DNA from 4 places in the Streptomyces sp. NPDC048197 genome. Region 1 is predicted to be linked to each of the others. Evidence: riboswitches for the same ligand, from Rfam matches in the RefSeq annotation. Region 1 holds a riboswitch; each other region holds the start of a gene.
What was found. Region 1 has a riboswitch for cobalamin ahead of metE (5-methyltetrahydropteroyltriglutamate--homocysteine S-methyltransferase). Riboswitches for the same ligand answer to the same signal wherever they lie in the genome.
Positions count from the first base shown of each region.

Region 2: it holds a riboswitch for cobalamin, as region 1 does, so the genes downstream of both, ACGF4C_RS27475 (HoxN/HupN/NixA family nickel/cobalt transporter) here and metE (5-methyltetrahydropteroyltriglutamate--homocysteine S-methyltransferase) in region 1, are expected to answer to the same signal.
Region 3: it holds a riboswitch for cobalamin, as region 1 does, so the genes downstream of both, ACGF4C_RS17135 (CbtB-domain containing protein) here and metE (5-methyltetrahydropteroyltriglutamate--homocysteine S-methyltransferase) in region 1, are expected to answer to the same signal.
Region 4: it holds a riboswitch for cobalamin, as region 1 does, so the genes downstream of both, cobN (cobaltochelatase subunit CobN) here and metE (5-methyltetrahydropteroyltriglutamate--homocysteine S-methyltransferase) in region 1, are expected to answer to the same signal.

Region 1 covers NZ_JBIDAJ010000005.1:199,241-202,439, forward strand. Annotated here, with positions in the region: gene metE (5-methyltetrahydropteroyltriglutamate--homocysteine S-methyltransferase) at 1-1,936, opposite strand, end outside; cobalamin riboswitch at 2,122-2,297, opposite strand; gene ACGF4C_RS09650 (SpoIIE family protein phosphatase) at 2,348-3,199, opposite strand, start outside.
Region 2 covers NZ_JBIDAJ010000024.1:72,525-75,723, reverse strand. Annotated here, with positions in the region: gene ACGF4C_RS27485 (helix-turn-helix transcriptional regulator) at 1-227, shown strand, start outside; gene ACGF4C_RS27480 (VOC family protein) at 238-648, shown strand; gene ACGF4C_RS27475 (HoxN/HupN/NixA family nickel/cobalt transporter) at 760-1,869, opposite strand; cobalamin riboswitch at 1,900-2,150, opposite strand; gene ACGF4C_RS27470 (metalloregulator ArsR/SmtB family transcription factor) at 2,232-2,639, shown strand; gene ACGF4C_RS27465 (carbohydrate ABC transporter permease) at 2,632-3,199, opposite strand, start outside.
Region 3 covers NZ_JBIDAJ010000011.1:62,393-65,591, reverse strand. Annotated here, with positions in the region: gene ACGF4C_RS17145 (SPW repeat protein) at 115-555, opposite strand; gene ACGF4C_RS17140 (histidine phosphatase family protein) at 700-1,263, opposite strand; cobalamin riboswitch at 1,377-1,532, shown strand; gene ACGF4C_RS17135 (CbtB-domain containing protein) at 1,573-1,794, shown strand; gene ACGF4C_RS17130 (CbtA family protein) at 1,810-2,559, shown strand; gene ribA (GTP cyclohydrolase II) at 2,671-3,199, opposite strand, start outside.
Region 4 covers NZ_JBIDAJ010000001.1:644,068-647,266, forward strand. Annotated here, with positions in the region: gene ACGF4C_RS02895 (precorrin-8X methylmutase) at 1-157, opposite strand, end outside; gene cobG (precorrin-3B synthase) at 154-1,599, opposite strand; cobalamin riboswitch at 1,815-1,943, shown strand; gene cobN (cobaltochelatase subunit CobN) at 1,980-3,199, shown strand, end outside.

The DNA.
Region 1 (3,199 bases):
CGGTGGCCCAGGCCAGGTACGCCGGGCGGGCGTCGGCGCGCAGCGGAAGGGACTCGCGCAGTGCCGGCTCGTCGACCTGGATGACCGAAGTCCCCGCCGCCTCAAGGTCGTTGACCTCATCGCGCAGGGCGAGGGCGACCTGGCGGGCGGTGTCGGCGAGCGGCTGGTCGTCGCGGACGAAGGACCAGGCGAGCATGGTGACCGGGCCGGTGAGCATGCCCTTGACGGGGCGGCCGGTGAGCGACTGGGCGTAGGTCGTCCAGCGCACGGTCATGGGCTCGGGGCGGGCGAGGTCACCGGCGAGGATCGGCGGGCGGACGTAGCGGGTGCCGTAGGACTGGACCCAGCCGTGCCGGGTGGCGAGGTAGCCGGAGAGCTGTTCGGCGAAGTACTGGACCATGTCGTTGCGTTCGGGCTCGCCGTGCACCAGGACGTCGAGCCCGGTCTTCTCCTGGAAGGAGATCACTTCCTGGATCTCGGCCTTGATGCGTTCCTCGTAGGCGACGGTATCGATGCGGCCGGCCCGCAGGTCCGCCCGGGCGGTGCGCAGTTCGCCGGTCTGCGGGAAGGAGCCGATGGTGGTCGTCGGGAGCAGCGGCAGCGAGAGCTGGGCGCGCTGCGCGGCGGCCCGCCGGTCGTACGGCTGCGAGCGGCGGGTGTCGCGGTCCGTGACGGCCGCGGCCCGGGTACGTACGGCGGGGACGCGGGTGATCGGCGAAGCGGCACGGGAGGCCAGGTCGGCGCGGTTGGCGGCGAGTTCGGCGGCGATGGTTTCGGTGCCGCGGCCGAGACCACGGGCCAGGGTGACGACCTCGGTGGTCTTCTGACGGGCGAAGGCCAGCCAGCGCAGGATCTGCGGGTCGATGTCGTGTTCGGCGGCGGTGTCGAGGGGGACGTGCAGGAGGGAGCAGGACGCGGCGACATCGACCTGGCCGGCGAGTCCGAGGAGGGTGCCGAGGGTGGACAGCGACTTCTCCAGGTCGTTGATCCAGATGTTCCGGCCGTTGACCACGCCGGCGACCAGCCGCTTGCCGGGCAGTCCGCCGACGGCGGCGAGGTCGTCGAGTTGGGCGGCCGAGGCCCCGGTGAAGTCCAGCGCGAGCCCGTCCACCGGGGTCCTGGCCAGTACGGGCAGGGCCTCACCCAGGCGGTCGAAGTACGAGGCGACCAGCAGCTTCGGCCGGCCGGTGAGGGCGCCGAGCTCTCGGTAGACCCGCTCGGCGGCGTTCAGTTCGGCCGGGGTGCGGTCCTGGACGAGGGCGGGCTCGTCGAGCTGTACCCATGCGGCGCCGGCCGCGTGCAGGTCGGCGAGGACCTCGGCGTACACCGGCAGCAGGCGGTCCAGGAGGGTGAGCGGCTCGAAGCCGGCGGCGACGCCGGGCGCGGGCTTGGCGAGCAGCAGGTAGCTGACGGGGCCGATGAGGACGGGGCGCGGGGTGTGGCCGAGTGCGAGGGCTTCGCGCAGCTCACCGACCTGCTTGGCCGAGTCGGTGGTGAACACCGTGCCCGGGCCCAACTCCGGGACGAGATAGTGGTAGTTGGTGTCGAACCACTTGGTCATCTCCAGCGGCGCGGCGTCCTGGGTGCCGCGGGCCATGGCGAAGTAGCCGTCGAGCGGGTCGGCGGCGACGGCGTCCCGGTGGCGTTCGGGGATCGCGCCCACCATGACGGTGGTGTCCAGGACATGGTCGTAGTACGAGAAGTCGCCGGTCGGGACCTCGTCGATGCCGGTGTCGGCCAGCTGCCGCCAGTTGGCGCTGCGGAGCTCGGCGGCGGTCCTCCGGAGCGCGTCGGCGGTCACCCGGCCCTTCCAGTACCCCTCGACGGCCTTCTTCAGCTCCCGTCGCGGGCCCTGCCGGGGGTAGCCGTACACGGTGGCCCGAACGGTCGCGGCCGCGGACTTCCCGGCCCCTGCCCCTGTCGCTGTCACGGTCACAAGAAACTCTCCTTCGCGAGCTTGTCTCCTACGGATCCCGGAGACGGAACGGAGGCGCGAAGGACGAACGAACCGGACGGAGCAGTTGCGGAGTTGTCACTGCAGACCACTGCCCGGTCTGTACGCCGACCCGCCCTCGAAGGTCACCGGAACGTCCGCACGTGATCCCTCACGCGCGGGCAACGGGCAGGTCTTCGGACTCGCGGGCACATCCACCCATCGAACTGCGAAAGGCGGACACCTACTGGCCGTCGCTTCCCAGACCCGTCCGGGTCCAGTGCGTATGACGGCGCTCGTTCCCACTCACCGCTGCGGGGCAGTCCCGGAATCCCACCGGGTTCCCTCTTACGACACGCCTGCCTGGCGGACAGGGCGAACCAGCTGCCCGACCAGCCTAACGCCCCTCCGTGGCTATCGGCCCGTCGCGGCCGGTCGGTATTCGGTGAGCAGGAGGGCGATGTCGTCGGCGCGGTAGGAGGAGCGCTGGGCGTGGTGGAGGAGGCGGTCGGCGAGTTCGTCGAGGGAGTCGGCACGGGCGTGGGCCATCGAGGCGCGGAGGTGGTCGATGCCCACGTCGATGGGGGTACCGCGTTCTTCGACCAGGCCGTCGGTGTAGAGGGCGAGCGCGGAGCCGGGTGGCAGGTCGACGGGGGTTTGCGGATAGTCGCTGGCGTGGTCCACGCCGAGGAGGGGGCCGGTCTCCAGGTCCAGTACGTCGGTGTGCCCATCTGGATGGCGGAGCAGCGGCGGCGGGTGACCCGCGCGGACGGCCCGGACGCGGTGGCCGGCGGGGTCGAGGTGGAGGTAGCAGCAGCTGGCGAGGAGGCCGGTGCCGAGGTCGATGAGGGTGCGATTGGCGCCCGCCAGGACGTCGCCGGGGGCGTGCCCCACCGCGACGAACGCCCGTACTGCGCTGCGGAGTTGGGCCATGGTGGCGGCCGCCGCGATGCTGTGTCCCTCGACGTCCCCGATGACCAGGGACACGCCGTCGGCGGCGGGGATGACGTCGTACCAGTCACCGCCGATGTCCATGCCGCTGGTGCAGGGGAGGTAACGGGCCGTCGTCCGCAGGTCGGGGAGGACCGGGAGCCGGTGCGGCAGCAGGGCCTGTTGGAGGCCGCGGGCGAGGGCGAATTCGGAGTCGTAGAGCCGTGCGCGTTCCAGGGCCTGGGCGATCAGGCCGGCGAGCGCGGTGAGCACGCTGCGGTCCTTGGCCGTGAAGTGGTGGATCTCGTCGAAGCCGAGGACACAGGTGCCGGCGGG
Region 2 (3,199 bases), on a different contig from region 1:
TGGCCCTCCTGCGCCGTGGCGACCTCAGCGTCACCGAGGTCTGTTTCGCGGTCGGCTGCTCGTCACTGGGCACCTTCAGCACGCGCTTCACCGAGCTGGTCGGGATGCCGCCCAGTGCCTACCGGCGCCAGGCGGCGCTCGCCCCGGCGGAGCTGCCGCCGTGCCTGGCGAAGCAGGTGACCAGACCGATCAGGAATCGAGAAGCGCAGGTCACCGAGCGCCTCTAGCGTGGGAGCCATGGACATCACCATTCACACCAGCTTCCTCCCGCACGACGACCCGGACGCCTCCCTGGCCTTCTACCGCGACACCCTCGGCTTCGAGGTCCGCAACGACGTCGGGAACGGCAAGATGCGCTGGATCACGGTCGGCCCCGCCGGCCAGCCCGACACGTCGATCCTCCTGGCGCCGCCGGCCGCCGACCCCGGCGTCACCGACGACGAGCGCCGCACCATCACGGAGATGATGGCGAAGGGCACCTACGGCTGGATCCTGCTGGCCACCAAGGACCTCGACGGCACCTTCGAACGGGTGCAGGCCGGCGACGCCGAGGTCGTCCAGGAGCCGACCGAGCAGCCGTACGGCATCCGCGACTGCGCCTTCCGCGACCCCGCGGGCAACCTGATCCGCATCCAGGAGCTGCGCTGAGCCGGCCGGCGGGCGCAGCCATGACCACGGCGAGGGGGCGGGGCCGCGACGCCCCGCCCCCTCCGCCTGCCGAGTGAGCGCGTACTCACGGCGCCGGAACGGAACGCAGCCTCAGCCCGTGCCGGCGGAGCGCGCCGCCCAGCGCTTCTCGACGCCGGCCAGGCGCCAGTACGCCAGCGCCGCGGCCCACACCACCACGAACAGGCCGACGATGATGAAGCCGACGTTGTCGAGGTCGAGGCCGGAGATCCAGCCGGTCACCGGGTCGCTGAGACCGAGCTTGTCGTGGAGCACGGTCACCAGCTCGATGGTGCCGATGAAGAGCGCGACGGCGATCGACAGGCCGGTGATGGTGAGGTTGTAGTAGACCTTGCGCACCGGGTTGGAGAACGCCCACTGGTAGGCGAAGTTCATGAAGGTGCCGTCGAGGGTGTCGAACAGGCTCATGCCCGCGGCGAAGAGCAGCGGCAGGCACAGGATCGCGTACCAGGGCAGGCCGGCCGCGGCGCCGCTGCCCGCCATCACCATCAGCGTGACCTCGGTGGCGGTGTCGAAGCCGAGCCCGAAGAGGAAGCCGAGCGGGAACATCTGGCCGGGGCGGGAGATCGAGCGGGTGAACCGGCCCAGGAAGCGGTTCATGAAGCCCCGCGAATCCAGCTGCTGCTCCAGCTCCGCCTCGTCGAGGCGGCCTTCGCGCATCCCGCGGAACACCCGCCAGATCCCGGTCAGCGCAATGAGGTTGAGGGCGGCGATGAGGTAGAGGAACGTGCCCGAGACCGTGGTGCCGACGGTGCCCAGGATCTGGTGGGTGCGGGATTCGTCGTTGAGGAGGGTGCCGGCGAGCTGAGCACCGCCGGCGACGAGGGCGGCCATGGCGACCACGACGCTGGAGTGGCCCAGGGCGAACCAGAAGCCGACCGACACGGGACGCTTGCCGTCGGCCATCAGCTTGCGGGTGGTGTTGTCGATCGCGGCGATGTGGTCGGCGTCGAAGGCGTGCCGCATGCCCAGGGTGTAGGCGGTGATGCCGAGTCCGACGCCGAAGACCTGGCTGCCGACGGAGTAGTGGTGGGGCACCACGAGCAGGAACAGCACGCCGAAGGCGACGACGTGCAGCCCGGCTATGACGGCCATCAGGCCCGCGGTACGGACGGTGTCCTGCCGGCGCCAGCGGAACGTGGCGGGGGCAGGGGTGGTCGGGGTATCGGTGGACAGGGCCATCCGGCGGTCACGCTCCAGCACCTCGTGGATCACTTCGTGAGATGCCGTGGCCGGTCTCCTGGCTTTGGGGTATCACCCTGCTCCTTTAGAGCTTGGGGAAGGGTGCACGCGTCCTGCCCCGCCTTCCCGGCCGCAGGCTGCGGTCAGTGGCGTCGTTACGCGCACCGTGCGCGTAACGAAAAGGGCCGGAAACTCCCCGATCACAGTGGCGAGGGCCGCGCCGGTCTGGGACCACAAGGTCCGTCACCGGCTTCCCGAGCACCACGGCGCGCCAACCTTACGGGTCGTCCGACGATTCCTTCAAGCCTGCACAACTGTGCAGGTATCCAAGATCACATTCGGTGACCTGCAAAGATGTCCTCATGCATCTCGTCCCGGCCGAGCGCGCCGACCACCGCACCATCGACGGCCACCGCGTCTGCGACGCCATCGCCGCCATCGGTGAGCCGGGCGAGGTCCGGGCCTGGGCCGACCGCTTCGCCCTGCTCGCCGATCCCGGGCGCCTCGCCCTGCTGCTCGCCCTCCACGGGGCCGGCCCCATCGCCGTCTCCGACCTGGCGGTCGCCACCGGCATGAAGGACACCGCGGTCTCGCAGGCATTGCGCCTGCTCCGGGCCGCCGGCGTGGTCGAGGGCGCCAAGGACGGCCGGGTGGTGCGCTACCGCGTGGTCGACGACGCGACCGCGGAACTGCTGACGCAGTGCACGACGGCGGGGCCCGCTGTGCTGGACAGCGGGCCCCGCGCCGTGCGGTCGCCCCGGGCTACTTGACCGAACCGGCCATGATCCCCTGGACGAAGTGCCGTTGGAACGCGAAGAACACGATCAGCGGCACGATCAGGGACAGGAAGGCGCCGGGCGCCAGCACGCCGATGTTGCTGCCGAACTGCCGCATCTGCGACTGCAGGGCGACCGTCAGCGGCTGCGACTCGTTGTCCGCGAAGAGCAGGGCGACCAGCATGTCGTTCCAGACCCACAGGAACTGGAAGATGGCCAGGCTGGCGATGGCCGGGCGGCCCAGCGGCAGGATCAGCTGGGAGAAGATCCGCCATTCCCCACCGCCGTCCATCCGCGCGGCCTCCAGCATCTCCTTGGGGATCTCCGCGAAGTAGTTGCGCAGCAGGAAGATGGCGAACGGCAGACCGTACGCGGTGTGGAACAGGATGACGCCGGGGATGGAGCCGAACAGGCCGAGCGCGCCGAACAGTTTGGCCACCGGCAGCAGGCCGATCTGCACCGGCACCACCAGCATGGCGACCACGACCAGGAAGATCCAGTCCCGGCCGGCGAAGTCCATCCAGGCGAAGGCGTAGCCGGCCAGTGCGGCGATC
Region 3 (3,199 bases), on a different contig from region 1:
GGCACCGAGGGGCGGTTCTGCCCGGGCCGGAGACGGCATACGGCCGCCGGCCGGCCTGTCCGGGAAGGGCAGGCGGACCGGCGGTCACTCATTGCGGCCCCGCGGGCAGCGCCTTCAGGTGGTGGTGCGGCGCTTGGACGCCGCGGCGACGCACAAGGCGCCCAGCAGGAACGTCAGCGCACCGATGACGACGTTGTTCCAGATGACGCCCGCGTCCGGGCTGCGGCCCACGAGCCAGGGCGCGATGATCATCCACACGCCGATCGCGCACATCGCGCCGCTCAGCCCGTACATCCGCGCCGGGGTCACGGTGAAGCCGACCGCCAGCAGGGCAATCGCGATCCCGACGATCAGGTTGTGCGTCGCCAGGGCGGGCTGCGCCAGCGTGTAATGGACGATGAACGGCGAGACGGCGCAGTACAGGCCGACGAGGAACACCGGACCGTCGACAAGTACCACATCACGCCCACCGAGCACCCGCTCGTATCGGGCCTGCATCTCCGAAGCGTCGGGGTGACCTGCGAGATCTCCCCTGTGGTGTGAGACGTCGGCCATGCGACTCGCCTCCTTCGCTCGCAGCCTGGCCGTTATCGCGTGGCATCGGGCCACGGTTTAATTCTGCGCTTATGTCGCCTTTATGTGTAGATGAAGAAGCAGGTGAATTTTGAAGGGGTACGGTCACCTTTCCACCGCCCCGCGCTACAGCGCACGGCCCAGGCCCAGATTCCAGCGGCCGCCCCGCCCGCTCAGCTCCGTCACGGTCAGCGGTGCCACGTCCAGCCGCCAGAAGGCGTCCGCGGGCACCCGCAGGGCACACACCGCGGCGGCCCGCACCACGTCCGGTTCCACGACCGCCAGTACCCGTCCGGCGTCCAGCGCCATGCGGGTCAGCCAGCCCGCGACCCGGTCGCAGAGCTGCCGCAGCGACTCCCCGCCGTGCCCGGCGAAGTCCGGATCGTCCAGCCAGGCGGAGACCGCGAGCGGTTCCGTTTCGGCCAGCTCCGCCAGGGTCCGCCCCCGCCACTCCCCCATCGCACAGCCCGCCAGCTCCGGCACCGGCCCGGCCGGCAGTCCGAGCTCCTCCGCGGTGCGCCGGCAGCGCGCGGAGGGCGAGGCGAAGACCCGGTCGGCGGCCGGCAGCGCCCCCGCGGCGGCCCGGGCCCGTCGCAGCCCGGCCGCGTGCGGTGGGGAGTCGTCGTCGAAGCGCACCTCGCGCTGGGCGTCGCCCGCGGCCGGTGAGACCAGCATCACCCGAGTTGTCATGCCCTCTTCCCTCCTCTGTCGCCGGGACGCCAACTCCTCAGACGGGCAAGGAAGTTGCCCGGCGGATGCGCCCCGGCCCGCACCGGTCCGCCCCCCGTACGGTCTTGGCCAGATGGCCGGATCACGGTACGTTTCCCGGTGCTTGACGACGGCATGACGGAAGCCGGTGGGATCCCGGCGCGGTCGCGCCACTGTATGTCCGGTTTTTTATCAGCCCGCCAGGGGCCGGTACCGGATGAGCCAGACCCGCATGTCGTTCTGCACTCCCATTACCGGGGACGCGAGTTCCCCCCAACAGGAGGTCATGCCATGGCTTCGTCCATCGCACCGCCGACCACCGGCGCCACCACCACCCCCGCCCCTCTCCCGCTGAAGGCGATCGCCCCCTGGGCACTGTTCGCCGGTGTGCTGCTGCTGGTCCTGCTGTACTTCGTCGGCGCGGAGCAGGGCGCCACCTCGCTGCTGTCCGGTTCGGACGTCCATGAATGGCTGCACGACGGGCGCCACCTCCTCGGCTTCCCCTGCCACTGACGGACGGCCGCAGCCATGAACTCCCTCACCGTCAGGACCCTGATGGTCCGCGGCATGCTCGCCGGCCTGGCCGCCGGCGTACTGGCCCTCCTCGTCGCCTACGTGCTGGGCGAACCGCGGATCGACGCCGCCATCGCCTTCGAGGAGGCACACAGCCACGAACACGAGATGGAAGTGGTCAGCCGTGGACTGCAGTCCACGGCCGGGCTCGCCACCGGCGTCCTGGTCTACGGCGTGGCACTGGGCGGGATCGCCGCACTGGCCTTCTGCTTCGCCCTGGGGCGGATCGGCCGGTTCGGGGCCCGCGCCACGGCCCTGCTGCTCTCCGGGGCGGCGCTGGTGGCCGGCTACGTCGTACCGTTCCTGAAATACCCGGCCAATCCACCGTCGGTCGGCGACCCCGACACCATCGGCAAACGCACCGCCCTGTATTTCCTGATGATGCTGCTCGGCCTCCTGCTGGCCGTCGCCGCCACGATCCTCGGCCGGCGGCTGGCTTTGAAGCTGGGCAACTGGTACGCGACGGTGACCGCCGTCGCCGCGTTCGTGGTCGCCGTCGGGCTCGCCTACGCGTTCCTGCCGGCCGTCAACGAGGTGCCCGCGGACTTCTCCGCCACGCTGCTGTGGCAGTTCCGGCTGTCGGCGCTCGCCGTCCAGCTGGTGCTGTGGGCCGCGTTCGGGCTGGTCTTCGGGCAGTTGGCGGAGCGCGTCGTCACGGCCCGGCCGGCCGCCGAGCGGGCCGGGGCGGTGTCCGTCGCCTCCTGATCCGGCACCTGCACCGCACCACCGGTCCGGGGCCCGCGAGCGCTCCTCGCGGGCCCCGGACCTGCTGCGTCACACCCGGACCGCTTCTGTCGGTACGGACCTGACGGTGTGTCAGAGCTGGCCCGGGATGCCGTCGAGGTGCGGCAGGTCGTGGTCGAGACGCTCGCGCTTGGTGCGGAGATAGCGGATGTTCTCCGCCTGGGGCTCGGCCAGCAACGGGACGCGCTCGGTGACGGAGATGCCGTACCGCACCAACGCGGCGCGCTTGCGCGGGTTGTTGGACAGCAGCCGTACCGCGCGGACGCCGAGGTCGTCGAGGATCTGCGCGGCGGCGCGGTACTCCCGGGCGTCGACCGGGAGGCCGAGCGCGATGTTCGCCTCGACGGTGTCCAGCCCCTCCTCCTGGAGCTGCATCGCGCGGAGCTTCGCCAGCAGGCCGATGCCCCGGCCCTCGTGGCCCTGGAGGTAGACCAGCACGCCGCGCCCGGCCGCCGCTATCGCCCGCAGCGCCGCGGACAGCTGGTCACCGCACTCGCAGTGCCGGGACGCGAAGGCGTCCCCGGTCAGGCATTCCGAATGCACCCGGGTCAGCACCGGTTCGCCGGTGACCTCGCCGTACACCAGCGCCACATGCTCGGTT
Region 4 (3,199 bases), on a different contig from region 1:
CGCGTACGAGGTCGACCATGCCGCAGGCGTGGATCATCCGGACCGCGACCCGGCTGACGTCGGCGGGCAGGCCGGCGAGGTCCGCCTCGGCGCGGATGGTGGCGAAGGACTGGCGGTAGATCTCCGCACCGTCCTTCTCGTAGTCGAACGCGGTCACTCTGGCCTCGTTTCTGGCGTTCCTGGTGTTGCGGGTGGTGCGGATGGTGCCGGTACTGCGGATGACGCGGGGGTTGCTGTCGCTGTCGGTGTGGTCGGTGTTGCTGTCGCCGGCGGCGTCGGCCGCGGTGTGTCCGGGCCGACGACCGCGACCCGGTATCCCGCCTCCGTCGCCAGTACGTCGATCCAGGTGCCGTGCGGATGCCCGCAGCGGCGCTCGCAGCCGGACCAGTAGAGGGGGGCTGACGGTGGCACGGGAATGGATGCGGGGAGGCCTGGTGGCAGGGGTACGCCCGCCTCGACCGCGGCCGTCACGTCCGCGCGGACGTCGGTGAGGGACTTGGCGCAGCCCGGTCGGCCGGTGCAGGCGCCGATGCGGTGCCAGGGGGAGGACGGGTCGGTGACCAGGCCGGCGGCGGACAGTGCGCGGAGGCGGGGCGCGGCCGCGGCGGCCGGCAGGCCGGGGACGACGATGCCGCGCCACGGGGTGAGGCGGAGTCCGCCGGATCCCTCGTCGGCCGCGAGGGAGGCGAGCAGCCGCCACTGGGCCACCGACAGCCTGCCGAGCGGCGCCAGTACGGACAGCGCGCGGCGGCCGTCGCGGCCCTCGATGATGCCGGGGGCGGAGGAGTCCGCGTGGCGGACCACTGGCTCGGCCACACCTTCCCCCTCCGCCACGTACGACGCCTCGATGCCCGCCGCGCGCAGCCCCGCCGCCACGTCCCGCGCCGACAGTGCGTGGCCCTCGGGGAGTTCACGCACCCGCCAGGCGCCGGTGCCGCCGGCCGCCGCGGCGGTCAGGAACGTCTCGGCGGCGGCCAGTGCCGCGCGCGGTGCGTCCGGGCCGGCGATCCGCAGCGCCGCCGGGTCGTCGCCGACCCGCAGCAGCGCCCCGCCGCCGGCCGCCCCGTCACCCGTGATGCCCGATTCTGCGACCAAGGTCACATCGCCGCCGAGCGCCGCCACATCGCCCCGCCCGTCGTCCAGGACGAACAGGAAGCGGCCGGACAGCGCAGGTGCGGAGTCGCTCGCGCACAGCAGCTCGTCCAGCCGGCGGGCCCACCACCGCACGTCAGCAGGGGTGTTCCGGTCCAGTCCGGCCAGCGGGGAGGCGAGGATGTTGCGGATGCGTTCGTGGCGTTCGGAGGGCAGCAGGCCGGCGTCGTGCAGCAGCTCGGCGAGGCGGCCGCCGCAGCCGTCCGGCAGGCCGCGCAGCTCGACGTTGCCGCGCGAGGTCAGGGACAGCCGGCCGTCACCGAGCAGGTCCGCGGCATCGGCCAGCGCGTGCGCCTGACGAGCCGTCAAGTCACCGGCGGGGATGCGTACTCGGGCGAGATGGCCGTCGGCGGCCGGATGCAGCCGCAGTGCTCCCGGGCAGGCGTCACCGCGGGCCCGCACGGGCGGCTCGGCCCGTCGGGGCCGTGGTGAGGGGGAGGGCGGCATGGCGGCGAGCATACCTACGACGGTGCGCGACCGATCCGGGGCGGATCCGGCCATGAAACGGACGAATCCGGCCACCGCGGCACGGGCCGCGAAGGCCCGCGTCCCGGGCGTGCGGAAGCCGCCGCCCGCGGTGTCGCCCCGCCCCCGCCAAGGCCCGCTTACCTCCTCCGCCCGCAGCCCTTACTATGCAGGTCGGCGGGTCGGCTGACCCGTCGGACGCCAGCGACGGCGCCGGGCCCTTCGGCCCGAGGGAGGAAGCCCGGTGAGAATCCGGCGCGGTCCCGCCACTGTGAACCCGGCCGGTGCCGGGTGAGTCAGGAACTCCCGCCGTCCTTACGACCACCCGGGGCGCGGACACCCCGAGGAAGGCCAGCGCTCGCATGCTGCATTCGTCCGGGGACCACCCCGCGGCCCCCCGAATCCTGCTGCTGTCGACCTCCGACACCGACCTGCTCAGTGCCCGCGCGGCCACCGGCCCGGTGGCGTACCGGCTCGCCAACCCCGCCCGCCTCGACGTCACCGGTCTGCCCGACCTGCTCGACGGCACCGACCTCGTCGTCGTACGCCTCCTCGGCGGCATCCGCGCCTGGCAGGAGGGCCTCGACCTGCTGCTCGCCCAGGACCAGCACCGGCCGGTGGTCGTCCTCACCGGCGAACAGGCCCCGGACGCCCAGCTCATGGAGCAGTCCACGGTCCCGGTCGGCATCGCGGCCGAGGCGCACGCCTACCTGGCGCACGGCGGCCCCGGCAACCTCGAACAGCTCGCCCGCTTCCTCTCCGACACCGTGCTGCTCACCGGCCACGGCTTCGAACCGCCCGAGCCCGCCCCGACCTGGGGCCACCTGGAGCGCCCGGCCGCCGACGGCACCGGCCCGGTCGTGGCCGTGCTCTACTACCGCGCCCACCACATGAGCGGCAACACCGGCTTCGTGCACGAACTGTGCGCGCAGATCGAGACGGCCGGCGGCCGCCCGCTCCCCCTCTACGTCGCCTCGCTCCGCGCCCCCGAGCCCGAACTCATCGACGCGCTGCGGACCACCGACGCCATCGTCACCACCGTCCTCGCCGCCGGCGGCACCAGGCCCGCCGAGGCCGGCGCCGGCGGCGACGACGAGTCCTGGGACGCCGGCGCGCTGGCCGCCCTCGACGTCCCGATCCTCCAGGCGCTGTGCCTGACCGGGCCGCGCAGTGCCTGGGAGGAGAACGACGAGGGCCTCTCGCCGCTCGACGCCGCCTCGCAGATCGCCGTGCCCGAGTTCGACGGCCGGCTGATCACCGTCCCGTTCTCCTTCAAGGAGGTCGACGAGGACGGCCTCCCGGTCTACGTCGCCGACCCCGAGCGCGCCGCCCGGGTCGCCGGCATCGCCGTACGCCACGCCCGGCTGCGCCACCTCCCCAACGCCGACAAGCGCCTCGCGCTGGTGCTCTCCGCCTACCCCACCAAGCACTCCCGCATCGGCAACGCCGTCGGACTGGACACCCCCGCCTCCGCCGTCGAACTGCTGCGGCGGCTGCGTGCGGACGGCTACGACTTCGGCGACGAGAGCGCCGAGCCGGTGCCCGGCCTCGCATCCGGTGACGGCGACGAGCTGATCTACGC